Regions from separate parts of the Nocardiopsis sinuspersici genome, predicted to be linked through region 2. Evidence: riboswitches for the same ligand, from Rfam matches in the RefSeq annotation. Region 2 holds a riboswitch; the other holds the start of a gene.
What was found. A riboswitch is a leader RNA that binds a small molecule or an ion and turns the genes downstream of it on or off. The one in region 2 is predicted to bind glycine.

Region 1 (7,709 bases), 1.0 Mb from region 2:
ACCTGTCGACCATGTACTGGCTGGGTGTGCAGCCGGGCGACGTCCACCTGAACGTGTCCGCGCCCGGCTGGGCCAAGCACGCCTACAGCAGCGTGTTCGCGCCCTGGAACGCCGAGGCGACGGTGCTGGTGGTCAACCAGGAGCGTTTCGACGCCGGGCGGCTGCTGGAGGAGGTGGTGCGCTGCGGGGTGGACGTCCTGTGCGCGCCGCCCACGGTGTGGCGGATGCTCCTACAGGCCGACCCGGCCACGTGGGACGTGGGGCTGCGCGAGGCGGTGGCCACCGGCGAGCCGCTCAACGCCGACGTGGTGGAGCGGATCCGCGACGCGTGGGGGGTGACCGTACGCGACGGGTTCGGGCAGACCGAGACGACCATGCTGCTCGGCAACGGCCCCGGCCAGGAGGTGGTACCCGGATCGATGGGGCGGGCGCTGCCCGGGTACGACGTGCTCCTGACGGACCAGGCCACCGACGAGCCGTCCGACACCGGGCAGGTCTGCGTGGATCTGACCGAGGTGCCCGTGGGACTGATGAAGGGCTACGTCGACAACTCCGACCTCACCCGGTCGGTAACCCGCGGCGGCCTCTACCGCACCGGTGACATCGCCAGTCGGGATTCGAACGGCTACATTACCTATATAGGCAGATCCGACGATGTGTTCAAGGCCTCAGATTACCGGATCTCACCATTTGAACTCGAAAGCGTTCTGGTCGAACACGAATACGTGGCGGAGGCCGCCGTCGTCCCCTCACCCGATCCGCTGCGGCTCGCGGTGGCCAAGGCGTACGTGGCCCCGGCCGACGGGGTGAGGCCCGACGCCGAGACCGCGCGGGCGATCCTGGAGCACGCCCACGAGCGCCTGTCGCCGTACAAGAGGGTGCGCCGCCTGGAGTTCGCCGAGCTACCCAAGACCGTCTCCGGTAAGATTCGTCGGGTGCAGCTGCGCCGGGCCGAGGCCGAGCGCGGCGCGGTCACCGACGGTACGCGCAACCCGCACGAGTACTGGGAGGAGGACCTCCCGGGGCTGGGGGACTGACCGGGCCGGAGACGGGCTCCCGTCCGCTCCGGCGACCGTCCCGACGGAAATTGCCACGGGGTTCGCGGAAATAGCGTCTCACGAAATGAGACGCTTTTTCGGTCGCCGAACCGGTGTGGTCCTTCCCATCCCGCGGGCCGTGCCGAAATACCCGGTGCGGCCGCGCCGCCCGTGTCCGGCCGCGCTACTGTTTTCACGGCGACAGCTTTCGTGACGACAGCGAAATAAGGACAGACGGGACCCAAGGGGAACACCATGCCGAGCACGAACGACACACGGGTGGCCAGTTACAAGCCGCTCATCGCCCCCCGGGACCTGCTGGCCGAGCTCCCGCTGGGTCCCGAGCGCAGTTCCCTGGTGGAGGACTCGCGCGCCGAGGTCAAGCGCGTACTGGACGGCGAGGACGACCGCCTGCTGGTCGTCGTGGGCCCCTGTTCGGTGCACGACCCCGAGTCCGCCATGGACTACGCACGCCGCCTGGCCGAGCTGGTGCCCTCCCTGCGCGAGGAGCTGTGCGTCGTGATGCGCGTGTACTTCGAGAAGCCGCGCACCACCGTGGGGTGGAAGGGCCTGATCAACGACCCCGGCCTGGACGACACCTACGACGTGCACCGCGGCCTGCGCACCGCGCGCAAGCTCCTGCTGGACATCAACTCGCTGGGGCTGCCCGCCGGGACCGAGTTCCTCGACCCCATCACCCCCCAGTACATCGCCGACGTCGTCTCCTGGGGCGCCATCGGTGCGCGCACCACGGAGAGCCAGGTGCACCGCCAGCTGAGCAGCGGCCTGAGCACGCCCGTGGGCTTCAAGAACGGCACGGACGGCGACGTGCAGGTGGCCGTGGACGCCGTCGGCGCGGCCTCCGCATCGCACACCTTCTTCGGGATCGACACCGCCGGAGCGGGTTCCGTGGTCGTGACCGACGGCAACCCGGACTGCCACGTCATCCTGCGCGGCGGCCGCAGCGGCCCCAACTTCGGCGCCGAGCCGGTCAACGCGGCCCTGGACGTCATCGAGGGCTCCGGGCTGCCCCGCCGCCTGATGATCGACGCCAGCCACGCCAACAGCGGCAAGGACCACACCCGCCAGCCCGGTGTGGCGGCCTCGATCGCCGCCCAGGTCGCCGAGGGCCAGAAGGGCGTCATCGGCGTCATGCTGGAGAGCTTCATCGTCGAGGGCGCCCAGAAGCTGGGCGACCCCGCCGACCTGACCTACGGCCAGTCGATCACCGACAAGTGCATGGGCTGGGAGACCACCGGCGAGGTGCTCTCCCAACTGGCCGAGGCCGTGCGCCGGCGCCGCAAGAACGCGGCCTGAGGCCGAGGCACCGAAGCCGGGCCGGCGAGGCCGAGACCCTGAGGCCGGGTACCGTTCCGGGCCGCCCACCGGCGGCCCGGAACGGTACTCCGGGGGTCACTCCCCCGCGGTCTCCGCGGGCGGCGCCTCGGAGGGCCGCGCCTCCGGGGGCAGTGCCTCCAGTTCCACGAGCATCTCCCTGGCCAGCGGCTCCCGCAGCCCGGCGTCCCCGTCCTCCTCCACCTCGACGCGCAGCGCGAACGTGTACACGTCCTCACCGCGCTCCACCCAGCCCACCCACCAGCCGGGAGCGGAGTCGGCGCCCCGGCCCCAGCCGCTCTTGGCGTACAGGGTGTAGCCGTCGCCCTCCTCCACCTCGGCGATCTCGTGGAGCGCCTGCTGGTGCCCGGTGTCCACGGGCAGGTCGGCGAGGGCCAGGCCGGCCAGGAAGGAGGTCTGCTCCATGGCGGAGATCTCCAGCGGGCCCTCCAGCCAGAACCGGTCCACCGAGTCCGCGCCGCCCACCGACCGGTTGCCGTAGCCGAACCGGTCCACCCACGTCGCCATCCGCTGGTGCCCGACCCTGCGCGCCAGCTCCTGGTACACGGGGACGTTCGAGGCGGGCAGGGCCTCGCGCAGGGACATGTCCCGCTCCCACGCGGAGACCGGCTGCGGTTCGCCGCCGTAGGGCAGTACCTCGTCCACGTCCTCGACCGCGCCCGTCTGCAACCCGATCAGGGTGTTGGCGAGCTTGAAGGTGGACGCGGGCACCGCGCGCTCGCGGGCCTCCTCCGGCCCGACCACGACCGCCGTCCGCCTCCGCACGTCGTAGAGCACGAAGGTGCCCTCGACCCCCTCCTCGGAGAACGCCGCCTCCAGGTCCTCGCGCTCCTCGGTGGCCACGTCGCCCCGGGTCAGGGGCCGGACGCCGTTCTCCGCGCCCTGCCCGGCGACCCCGGCCGTCTCCTCCGCGCCCCGGGGGCCGCCGCCCGGCCCGTCCCCGGCGCACCCGGTCCCCGCGACCAGGGTGAGAACGCATCCGGCGGCCAGCGCGGGCAGGCCGGACGCCGCCGCGCGCCTCCTCCGGGCCCTGTGCTCGATGTCGGTTCGCACTGGCCATCCCTCCACGCGCCGAAAGCCCGTCTCCGGCTCACGCTAACCTTCCGGCCCCTCCGGGGCAGCGGGTTCGGCAGGGTGTCGGCACGGACTTTCGCGGGGCGCCGGACACGGGCGCGCTGAGCGGCGGCCCCGTCGCGGGGCCCGTGCGGCGGTCCCGCGACCCCGCCGCGGGCATCCACGGGCACCCTTGGGGCCGTGTGCGGCCGCTGCTAGGCTGAACGTGTTGCTGACCCCGTACGGGAGAGTGCCCGCGTATCCAGCGTGAGGCCGCCGAAGGAGCAATTCCTCCCCGAAGACAACCTCTCAGGCACAGTGGACCGTACGGGCGAGACCACTCTGGAAAGCAGGGACGGGCCGTCCCTCGCCGAAGGTGCAAGCCGCGCCGAGCGCGTGGCGAAGCTCTCAGGCACCGATGACAGAGGGGGAGGATGGCAACGCCACTCACGTCACGACGCCCATCCTCTCGGGAGTGCCCATGTCAGAGCCCGCATCCGCGCCGCGCTCCACAACGCTGCGCGAGGTCCACGAGAAGGCCGGTGCCACCCTCGTCGACTTCGCCGGATGGCTCATGCCGCTGCGCTACGGCAGCGAGACCGCCGAGCACAAGGCGGTGCGCGAGGCCGCAGGCCTGTTCGACCTCTCCCACATGGGCGAGATCCGGCTGACCGGTCCGCAGGCCGCCGACGCCCTGGACCACGCCCTCGTGGGACACCTGTCCCGGGTCAAGGTCGGCCGGGCCCGGTACACCATGATCACCGGCGAGGACGGCGGGGTCCTGGACGACCTCATCGTCTACCGGCTGGGCGAGGAGGAGTACCTCGTCGTGGCCAACGCCGTCAACATGCCGGTCGTGGCCTCCGCCCTGGCCGAGCGGGCCTCCGGCTTCGACACCGAGGTCGCCGACGAGTCCGCCGACCACGCCCTGATCGCCCTTCAGGGCCCGCGCGCCGTGGACGTCCTGGCGCCGCTGACCGACGCGAACCTGGACGACATCCGCTACTACGCCGGGTACGAGCACACCGTCGCCGGCGAGCCCGTCCTGCTCGCCCGCACCGGCTACACCGGTGAGGACGGCTTCGAGATCTTCCTCAACCCCGCGACGAAGGCCCCGAAGGTGTGGGACGCCCTCATGGCCGAGGGGAGGAGGCACGGCCTCGTGCCCGCCGGGCTCTCGGCCCGCGACACCCTGCGCCTGGAGGCCGGGATGCCGCTGTACGGGCAGGAGCTCACCGCCGACCTCACCCCCTTCGACGCCGGCCTGGGCCGGGTGGTCAAGTTCGACAAGGGCGACTTCGTGGGCCGGACGGCCCTGGAGGAGGCCTCGCGCACTTCCCGTCCCCGCCGCCTCATCGGCCTCGTCGCGCGCGGGCGCCGCCCGCTGCGCAGGGGCCAGGACGTCCTGCGCGACGGCGCGGTCGTCGGAACCACCACCAGCGGCGCGCCCTCCCCCACCCTGGGCCGCCCCATCGCCATGGCCTACGTGGACGGCGACCTCGACACCTCGACCGGCGCGTTCACCGTGGACGTGCGCGGACGGGGCGAGGACGTCGACGTGGTCGAACTGCCGTTCTACAAGCGGCAGCCGTAGAGCAGGGGGCCTTCACACCCCGAAGGCCCATGCGCCCCGCGGCGGGATCCCACCACAGAGGGACCAGCACGCACGGGGCGTGACCGGGCGTAGGCCGGGCCGGGCAGCCTGCGGGCGCGCGGCAGGAAAATGGAACACCTCCAAGGAGAGTTGAAGTGAGCGTTCCCACGGAGCTGGGTTACACCGCCAAACACGAGTGGGTCGTGATCGAGGACGGAGTCGCCACCGTCGGGATCACCTCGTTCGCCGCCGAGTCCCTGGGCGACATCGTCTTCGTCGAGGCGCCCGAGGTCGGCAGCGAGGTGTCCGCGGGCGAGCCGTGCGGCGAGGTGGAGTCCACCAAGTCCGTCAGCGACATCTACTCACCCGTCAGCGGCGAGGTCGTCGAGGTCAACGAGGCCCTCGAAGACGCGCCCGAGTCGGTCAACTCCGATCCCTTCGGGACCGGGTGGCTGTTCAGGGCCCGTGTCTCCGAGGAGCCCTCCGATCTGCTCTCCGCCGAGGAGTACACCAAGCTGACCGAAGGCGAGGAGTAGGCCCCCGATGGCTACTGACAACACGCTCAACCAGACGCTGGGCGAACTGGACCCCGAGGTGTCGGCCGCGGTCGACGCGGAGCTGGCCCGCCAGCGCGACACCCTGGAGATGATCGCCTCGGAGAACTTCGCTCCCCAGGCGGTCATCGAGGCGCAGGGCACCGTCCTGACCAACAAGTACGCGGAGGGCTATCCCGGCCGCCGCTACTACGGCGGGTGCGAGCACGTCGACGTCGTCGAACAGCTCGCGATCGACCGCGCCAAGGCGCTGTTCGGCGCCGAGCACGCGAACGTGCAGCCGCACTCGGGCGCACAGGCCAACACGGCCGTGTACTTCGCGCTGCTCAAGCCGGGTGACACCATCCTGGGCCTGGACCTGGCCCACGGCGGCCACCTGACCCACGGCATGAAGATCAACTACTCCGGCAAGATCCTCAACGCGGTGGCCTACCACGTGCGCGACGAGGACGGCACCGTCGACTACGACGAGATCGAGGCGCTCGCCGAGGAGCACCGGCCGAAGATGATCGTCGCCGGGTGGTCGGCCTACCCGCGCCAGTTGGACTTCGCCCGCTTCCGCAAGATCGCCGACTCGGTCGGCGCCCTGCTGATGGTGGACATGGCGCACTTCGCCGGCCTGGTCGCGGCGGGGCTGCACCCCAACCCGGTGCCGCACGCCGACGTGGTCACCACCACCACGCACAAGACCCTGGGCGGTCCGCGCGGCGGCATGATCCTGGCCAAGGCGGAGTACGGCAAGAAGATCAACTCCGCGGTGTTCCCCGGCATGCAGGGCGGACCGCTGGAGCACGTGATCGCGGCCAAGGCGGTCTCGCTCAGGGTCGCGGCGGGCGAGGAGTTCGCCGACCGCCAGCGGCGCACCGTCTCCGGCGCCAAGCTGCTAGCCGAGCGCCTGACCCGCCCGGACACGGCCGAGGCCGGCGTGAAGGTGCTCACCGGGGGCACGGACGTGCACCTGGTCCTGGTGGACCTGGTCGGCTCCGAGCTCAACGGCAAGGAGGCCGAGGACCGCCTGCACTCGGTCGGGATCACGGTCAACCGCAACGCGGTGCCCAACGACCCGCGTCCGCCGATGGTCACCTCCGGCCTGCGGATCGGCACCCCAGCGCTGGCCACCCGCGGTTTCGGCGACGAGGACTTCGCCGAGGTCGCGGACGTCATCGCCGAGGCGCTCAAGCCGGAGTTCGACGCGGCCGCCCTGCGCGGCCGCGTGCAGGCGCTGACCGCGAAGTACCCGCTCTACCCGAACCTGTAGAGCTCCGCCGTGCGGGGCCCGGTGCCCCGCACGGCGTCACACGGCCCTGTACTCAACGAGGAGGACAGCCATGGCCATCAGCGTGTTCGACCTTTTCAAAATCGGTATCGGCCCCTCCAGCTCGCACACGGTCGGGCCGATGAAGGCCGCGCGCACGTTCGTGGACGGACTGCGCGGGGACGGCCTAATCGACGGCGTGGCCCGGGTGCGGGCCGAGCTGTACGGATCCCTGGCACTCACCGGCAGGGGGCACGGAAGCGACACGGCCGTGGTCCTGGGACTCATGGGACACACCCCCGAGCACGTGGACGTGGACTCGGTCCCCGGCCTGGTCGGGCGGGTGCGCGAGGAGCGGACCCTGTACCTGGGCGGGCCCGACGGGCCCCCCGTGTCCTTCGACCCGGCCGTGGACGTGGACTTCCGGCGCAAGGAGAGCCTGCCCGACCACCCGAACGGGATGCGGTTCGTGGCGGTGGACCCCTACGGGGCCGAGCTGACCGCGAGGATCTACTACTCGGTGGGCGGCGGATTCGTCGTGGACGAGCGTGCCGCGGGCGCGGACCGCATCAAACCGGACGACACCGTGCTGCCCCACCCCTTCGACAGCGCCGAGGAACTGCTGGGGATCTGCGCCGAGACGGGGATGTCGATCAGCGCGGTGATGCTCGCCAACGAACAGGCCTTCGGCCGGACGGCCGCGGAGATCCGCGCGGAACTGCTCACCATCTGGACCGCGATGCGCCAGTGTGTGCGCCGCGGGGTCATGACCGAGGGCAGCCTGCCGGGCGGGCTGAAGGTGCCGCGCCGCGCGCACCGGCTGTACCGGCAACTGGGCGGGGTCTGCGACGAGGCGGGGC
Region 2 (7,709 bases):
CGAGGCCACCCTGTCGATCTCGCCGCGGATGGCGACCATCGCCTCCACGAACCGGTCCAGCTCGGCCAGGTTCTCGCTCTCGGTCGGCTCCACCATCAGAGTGCCGTTGACCGGGAACGACATCGTCGGCGCGTGGAAGCCGTAGTCCATGAGCCGCTTGGCGACGTCCTCGTTGCTGATGCCGCTGGCCTTCTGCAGCGGGCGGATGTCGATGACGCACTCGTGGGCCACCAGGCCGTCCGCGCCGGTGTAGAGGACGGGGAAGTACGGCTCCAGCCGCCTGGCCAGGTAGTTGGCGGACAGCACCGCGATCTCGGTGGCCGAGCGCAGGCCCTCCTCCCCCATCATCCGCATGTAGGCCCAGGAGATGGGCAGGATGCCCGCCGAGCCGAACGGGGCCGCGGAGACCGGTCCCACGCCCGTGTGCGGGCCCGCCTCGGGCTGGCTCGGGTGGTTGGGCAGGAAGCCGGCCAGGTGGGAGCGGACCGCGACCGGGCCCACGCCCGGGCCTCCGCCGCCGTGCGGGATGCAGAAGGTCTTGTGCAGGTTCAGGTGGCTGACGTCGGCGCCGAACTCCCCCGGCTTGGCCCAGCCCAGCAGCGCGTTCAGGTTGGCGCCGTCCACGTACACCTGGCCGCCCGCCTCGTGGACCAGGCGGCACACCTCGGTGATGGTGCTCTCGTACACGCCGTGCGTGGACGGGTAGGTGACCATGATGGCCGCCAGGTCCTCCGCGTGCTCCGCGGTCTTGGCGCGCAGGTCGTCCATGTCGACGTTGCCGTTGTCGTCACAGGCCACGACGGCCACGCGCATACCGGCCATGACCGCGCTGGCGGCGTTGGTGCCGTGCGCGGAGCTCGGGATCAGGCACACGTCGCGGTGGGCCTCGCCCCGCGAGCGGTGGTGCCCGCGGATGGCCAGCAGGCCGGCGAGCTCGCCCTGGGAGCCGGCGTTGGGCTGCAGGGACACCGCGTCGTAGCCGGTGACCTCGGCCAGCCAGGCCTCCAGGTCGTGGATCAGGGCCACGCTTCCGGCGGCCTGGTCCAGCGGCGCGAGCGGGTGCAGGCCCGCGAACTCCGGCCAGGTGACCGGCTCCATCTCGGTGGTGGAGTTGAGCTTCATGGTGCACGAGCCCAGCGGGATCATCGTGCGGTCCAGCGCCAGGTCGCGGTCGGACAGGCGGCGCATGTAGCGCAGCAGCGAGGTCTCGCTGCGGTGGGTGTTGAACACCGGGTGGGTCAGGTAGTCGATCTCGCGGGCCAGTCCGGCGGGCAGGCGGTCGGCGGCCTCGTCCACGCCCAGGCGCCCCCGGGAGGGGCCGCGCTCGGACTCGCCGAAGGCGGCCAGGACCTGCTCCAGATCGGCCTCGGTGGTGGTCTCGTCCACGCTCACCCCGACCGTGTCCCGGTCGACGGCCAGCAGGTTGTACCCGGCCTCCAGGGCGGACCGCACGACGCGGTCCGCGCCGGGCACGCGCACGCGCAGGGTGTCGAAGTAGGCGGAGTGCACGACCTCGAAGCCGCGCTCGGCGAGGGCGTCGGCCAGGGCGGCGGTGCGGGTGTGTACCTGGCGGGCGATCGCGCGCAGGCCGTCGGGGCCGTGGTAGACGGCGTACATCCCCGCCATGACGGCGAGCAGGACCTGCGCGGTGCAGATGTTGCTGGTGGCCTTCTCACGGCGGATGTGCTGCTCGCGGGTCTGTAGGGCCAGGCGGTAGGCGGGCCTGCCCGCGTTGTCCACCGAGACGCCGACCAGGCGGCCGGGAAGCTGGCGGCGCAGCTTCTCGCTGACGGCCATGTACCCGGCGTGCGGACCGCCGAAGCCGAGCGGGACGCCGAGGCGCTGGGTGGAGCCGACCGCGATGTCGGCGCCCAGGTCGCCGGGGCTGCGCAGCAGGGTCAGGGCGAGGATGTCGGCGGCCACCACCGCGAGGGCGCCGCGCTCGTGCGCCCGGGCGATGACGGTGCCGGGATCGCGGACCGCGCCGCTGGAGGCGGGGTACTGCACCAGGACGCCGAAGGCCTCGTCCTCGGGCAGGCCCCGGGACAGGTCGGCGACCACGATCTCGATTCCCAGGGGTTCGGCGCGGGTGCGCAGTACCTGCAGGGTCTGGGGGAAGACGTCGGAGTCGACGACGAACACGTCGGCCTTGCTCCGGGAGGCGCGGCGGGCCAGGGTCATGGCCTCGGCGGCGGCGGTGGCCTCGTCCAGCAGCGAGGCGCCGGAGACGGGCAGGCCGGTCAGGTCCGAGACCATGGTCTGGAAGTTGAGCAGGGCCTCCAGGCGCCCCTGGGAGATCTCGGGCTGGTAGGGCGTGTAGGCCGTGTACCAGGCGGGGTTCTCCATGATGTTGCGCAGGATGACCGGCGGGGTGAAGGTGCCGTAGTAGCCCTGGCCGATCAGCGAGGTGCGCGTGTCGTTGCGCGAGGCCAGTTCGCGCAGTTCGGCCAGGGCCTCGGCCTCGCCGATCGCCTCGGGCAGGTTCAGCGGCGCGCTCTTCCCGGGGCCGGTGAGGATGGACTCGGGTACGGCGTCGGCCATGAGCTCGGCGGGAGAGCCGTAGCCGACGGCCTTGAGCATCTCCTGGGTCTCGGCCGGGGTGGGGCCGATGTGGCGGTCGGCGAACACCCGGGCGGGTGCGCCGGGGGTGTGCAGGGGCTGGTCTGGCACGGAGACCTCCTGGTGACAGGGCCGAGTCTGTTCGGCGGTGTTCCTCACGGTCTCCCCCTCTGTCACCGGGCACGGCGGTGCCCAGGCTTCAGAGCGGCCTACTCCACGCGGTCCATGGTGCCTGAGAGGTTACTGGGGAGTATTGCCCCGTCGGCGCCCCGTTGGCGGGGTCTCTCTCGCGCGGCATCGACAGCCAGCTGACAGTCTGTACATGTGTACAAGCAGGGTGAATGTCGGTTTTCATCCCCGTTGTGACTACGACGGTACTCGATGGCCGTGCCGAGCACCGCCTCCGGTCAGGTGTTCCACCGGGGGGACGGCGCCCTCCTGTGGGATTCCACGAACGGGGCCGGGCTCCGGCGGCGGGTTCTTCCCCCTCGCGCCCGGAGGGGCGGTTCAGCCGGTACGGCGCTCCCGGCGGCGCCTGGCCAGCTCGTCCATGGGCTGGGGCGCCGCGGCGGGCAGGTCGGTCCGCTCCTCGGCGGGGACCACGCCCAGTGCCTCCTCCAGCTCGTGCCAGACGTTGGCCAGGGCCAGGCCGAACATGCCCTGTCCGCGCTGCATGAGGTCGACGACCTCGTCGGGCGAGGTGCACTCGTAGACGCTGACGCCGTCGCTCATGAGGGTGATGCGGGCCAGGTCGGGGGCGGGGCGGCCGCGCAGGTGGTCGACCGCGGTACGGATCTGCTGCAACGATATCCCGGTGTCCAGGAGCCGTTTGGCCACCTTGAGCAGCAGGATGTCGGGGAGGCTGTACAGGGGGGCGTTGTGGGCTCCGGTGCGCACGCTCGGCTCCACCAGGCCTGTCCTGGCCCAGTAGTCGAGCTGGCGGTAGCTGATCCCGGCAGCGGTACACGCCGCGGGGCCCCGATACCCGACGTCCATAGGCAGCGCCACCACGTCCTCTTCGCACAGTAGGCCCTGCTGCCCTGCCAGCCGCAGCGCGAACCGCCTGTCATGGGGATCCCGCTCGCCGCCCGCTACCGCCACGCCGACCTCCGGCTTCTCGTCCCACGGCGGTATCGACAGGGGATGTCCACTCAGGGAACGGGTGCGCCGCGGGTTCCACTGGACTGACGGTAGGACGGCCGACCGGCAGCGTCAACGACACCACGCGGCGCGTCGCCAAGTGCGCGCGGCGCTGGTGTCGCGGAGCCGTCCGGCGGCGCCCTGTGCGCCGACCGGGGTTTCGGCCCGGATCGCTACGGCCATTTCCGTGCTCCAATCTATCACCGGCGCCCGGAACAAAGCCGCAGGTCACGACGTGTCCTTCTCGGCCGCGCCGGTGCGTTCGCACCGGTGCCGCCCACGCGTGGGACCCGCACGCGGGTGCGGGTCCCGGGAGGGGTCGCTCCGGTGCCTACTCCGTACGCCTGCCGAAGTCCTCGGGCGAGATGTTGTCCAGGAACTCCCGGAACGCCTCGACCTGGTCCTCCTGCTCGTCCGGTATCGGCATCCCGGCCTCGGCGATCACGTCCTCGTGGGCGTAGATGGGTGTGCCCGTCCGCAGTGCCAGGGCGATCGAGTCGGAGGGGCGCGCGCTCACCTCCACGCCGTTGCTGAAGACCAGTTCGGCGTAGAAGATGCCGTCGTTGAGACCGGTGATGTTGACTGTCTCGAGTCCGGTGTCCAGGGCGTCGAGCACGTCCCGGAGCAGGTCGTGGGTGAGCGGCCGGGCCGGGGCCACGCCCTGCTGGGCCAGCGCGATCGCGGTCGCTTCCACTCCGCCGATCCAGATCGGCAGGTAACGGTCCCCATCGGATTCCTTGAGCAGGACAATCGGCTGGTTCGAGGGCATCTCAACCCGGACGCCGACGACCTCCATGTGCTTCACAGCGTCTCCGTCCCACGAGTCGTCATGCCGGATGGGCGCTCGTCCCTGCTCCTCCTGTGGATCAGGACCCGAGGGCGAAATCGGCACCCTTCGTTACAAAGCTGTCCTGTGGCGGGGGGCCGCAAACCTCATCGGCCCGCCCGCCGCACCCGCGCTCGCCCCCGGTGTGCCCGTCAGCGTCGCGGTTTGGTCAGCAGCACCATACGGAACTTGCCGATCTGGATCTCGTCCCCCCCGCCGAGCTGGGCCTCGTCGACCGGTTCCCGGTTGACGTAGGTGCCGTTGAGGCTGCCCACGTCGCGGACACCGAACCCGTCACCGCGGCGGAAGAACTCCACGTGGCGGCGGGAGACGGTGACGTCGTCGAGGAAGATGTCGCTGTTGGGGTGGCGGCCGGCGGTGGTCACGTCACTGTCCAGCAGGAAGCGGCTCCCCGCGTTGGGGCCGCGCCTGACCACGAGCAGTGCCGTGCCCGGCGGCAGGGCGTCGGGGTTCGTGGGGTCGTCGCCGCCCAGTTCGTCACCGGACTCCTCGTCCTCCAGTGCCTGGATACCGGAGATGGAGATGGTCGACGTGACGTCTCCGCCGGAGTCCCCGCCAGCGCCGGGCCGGGGATCCTGCTGTTCGGCCTTGCGGAGGGGAGTCCCACAGTGGGAGCAGAAACGGGCATCATCCGCAACGGCGTGACCGCACTGCGTGCAGTAAACGCTCGACATAGGTCGGCTCGGCCTCCTACCGCACGGGGCGGTGCTTGATTCGGCTGGTCGGTGGCGCGTACCGGGCACCGTGCGGGCACCTGGCCCCCACCACGCCCGGAACGCGGCGAGACGTCCACTGTCACGCCAGCGGTGCGCCTCACACGGTCGTCGGTCTCGCTAGGTCTCATCCCCCATGTCGTACTCCTTGTCACCCCCGGTGAAGGGTGTCCGCCGTTGCCGGGATACCCGGCCCCGTGGGCGACGCGGCGCGCCGGGGAACACTCGACTTTAAACCATATCCTTGTCCAGGAAGGTTTTCGCTCCTCCCCGGCCTGCCGTGGGCGCTCCCGGCGCGATCGCGCCGGGCAGCGGTGGATCCGCTGCCCGGGGCACCGCCCCGCGCCGGTGGCCGCCCCCGTCGGACAAGGACACCTGCCCTGGTGCTGATGCCCCGCCGACGGATTTGGTTCTGCGTGGATCCCCGCGGATTCGCGTCGGCCCCACCGGAGGGCCGTGACCTGCCCCGATGCCCGGACCGGTCGGCGGGTCCGCGTCGGAACGGACGCGCGGAGAACCGCCCGCGCCGGCGGAGCGGCACCCGCCGTGTGGGCGCGGGCGGTCCCCCGCCCGCGCCCACACGGCCCGGCTCAGCCCTCGGCGCGCTCCACGACGGCCGACCACTCGTCCAGCAGACGGTGCGCGGTGTCGGGGTTGGGACCTTCGGCCCAAAGATGGGTCACGGCCTCCGAGGTGTCGGGGAGGACCAGGGCCCAGCTGCCGTCCGGCTCGATCACCCGGACACCGTCGGTGGTGTCGAGCTCGCGGTCGCCAGCCGCCTCCACGACGGACCGCATCACGCTCCCCTTGATCGCCCACGGGGTGGGCACGGAACGGCGCAGCAGGTGCGCCTGGGGGATCGTACGGTCGATCTGGCTCAGCGAGCGGCGGGTGCGGGCCACCAGGGACAGCAGCCGCACGAAGGCGGCGATGGCGTCACTGGTGGGGCTGAACCGCGGCACGACGAAGCCGCCCCGGCCGTCACCGGCGAAGATGATGTCGTCCTCGGCCTGGACCGCCTTGGTCAGCTCGTCGGTGGCCGTGGCCGTCCAGTGCACCTTGACCCCGTGCGAGGCGGCCACCGTCTCGGCGACCCGGGTCGTGGTCACCGGCAGGGCCACCGTCCCGCCGCCGTACTCGGCGCAGACCAGCTCCAGGACGACCAGCAGGGCGCGCCCGCTCTCGACCAGCTCGCCGTTCTCGTCCACGATGGACAGCCGTTCGGCCACGGGGTCGAACCGCACCCCGAAGTCGGCGCCGGAGTTGGCGACCAGCTCGCCCAGCCGCGCCAGGTCCCGGTTCTGCTTGGCGACGCTGTCGGTGGGCGAGGACTCGTCCAGCCGGTTGTTGACGGTGAGGACGTCCACCCCGATCCGGCCCAGCAGGGAGGGCAGGATCAGCGAGCCGCTGCCGCCGGCGCAGTCCACCACGACCTTGAGCTCGGCCTCGGCCACGCCGGAGGTGTCCACCCTGCGCAACAGCTCGTGGGAGTAGCTCTCCACGTTGCGGGACGGGAAGGTCAGCTCGCCGATCTCGCCGGGGAAAGCCCGGCGGTACTCGGCGCGGGAGAAGACCCTGTCGAGCTTGCGCTGGGCGGCGGGCGAGAGGTCGGCGCCCTCACCGTCCAGGAACAGGATGTCCACCGACTCCGGGTCACCCGGGCTGGTGCGCACGGTGATGCCGCCGCTGACGCCGCTCTGGGAGGTGTGGAAGCGGGCCACCGGCAGCGGCACCACCTCCAGGTCGCGCACCTCTATGGCGGCGGCGGTGAGCGCGCTGATGACGGCGCGCTTGAGCGTGCGGGCGGCGCGCGAGACGTCACGCGAGGTGGTGACGATCGCGCCCTTCTTCAGGGTGGTGGCGTAGGCGTTGGCCAGGCGCACCGCCAGTTCCGGGGTGATCTCGACGTTGATCAGGCCCGACACGCCCCGGGGGCCGAACAGCGAGCGCTGCCCGCGCGACTCCCAGATGACGTTGTTGCTGACCACCGCTCCGGCCTCGATGGTCTTGAAGGGGTAGACCTTGACGTCGTTGTGGACGTAGGCCTCGGACTCGATGACGCAGTCCTCGCCCACGACCGCGCCCTCCTCGATCCGGGCCGCGGCCATGACGTCGGTGTTCTTGCCGATGACGGCGCCGCGCAGGTTGGCGCCGCGTCCGATGAACACGTTGTCGTGCAGGACGGTGCGGTGGGCGAAGGCCTCCGAGCGCACCACGGCGTTGCTGCCGACCACGGTGAACTCGCGCAGCTCGGCGCCCGCCTCGACCTTGGCGTAGTCGCCGACGTAGAGCGGGCCCTTGAGCACGGCGGCGGGGTGGACCTCGGCCCCCTCGCCGATCCACACGCCCGGGGAGACCTCGAAGCCGTCGATGTCCACGTCGACCTTGCCCGAGAGCACGTCGGCCTGGGCGCTGAGGTAGCTCTCGTGGGTGCCCACGTCCTCCCAGTA

Region 1: it holds a riboswitch for glycine, as region 2 does, so the genes downstream of both, gcvT (glycine cleavage system aminomethyltransferase GcvT) here and gcvP (aminomethyl-transferring glycine dehydrogenase) in region 2, are expected to answer to the same signal.

The regions. Positions count from the first base shown of each region.
Region 1 is NZ_MCOK01000001.1:480,627-488,335, reverse strand. It holds gene NOSIN_RS02170 (AMP-binding protein) at 1-1,037, shown strand, start outside; gene NOSIN_RS02165 (3-deoxy-7-phosphoheptulonate synthase) at 1,293-2,354, shown strand; gene blaOXA (class D beta-lactamase) at 2,451-3,251, opposite strand; glycine riboswitch at 3,680-3,782, shown strand; gene gcvT (glycine cleavage system aminomethyltransferase GcvT) at 3,928-5,040, shown strand; gene gcvH (glycine cleavage system protein GcvH) at 5,196-5,576, shown strand; gene glyA (serine hydroxymethyltransferase) at 5,584-6,852, shown strand; gene NOSIN_RS02140 (L-serine ammonia-lyase) at 6,923-7,709, shown strand, end outside.
Region 2 is NZ_MCOK01000001.1:1,501,247-1,508,955, reverse strand. It holds gene gcvP (aminomethyl-transferring glycine dehydrogenase) at 1-2,670, opposite strand, end outside; glycine riboswitch at 2,769-2,859, opposite strand; gene NOSIN_RS06310 (MerR family transcriptional regulator) at 3,067-3,555, opposite strand; gene NOSIN_RS06305 (bifunctional nuclease family protein) at 4,031-4,504, opposite strand; gene NOSIN_RS06300 (FHA domain-containing protein) at 4,678-5,220, opposite strand; gene NOSIN_RS06295 (mannose-1-phosphate guanyltransferase) at 5,850-7,709, opposite strand, start outside.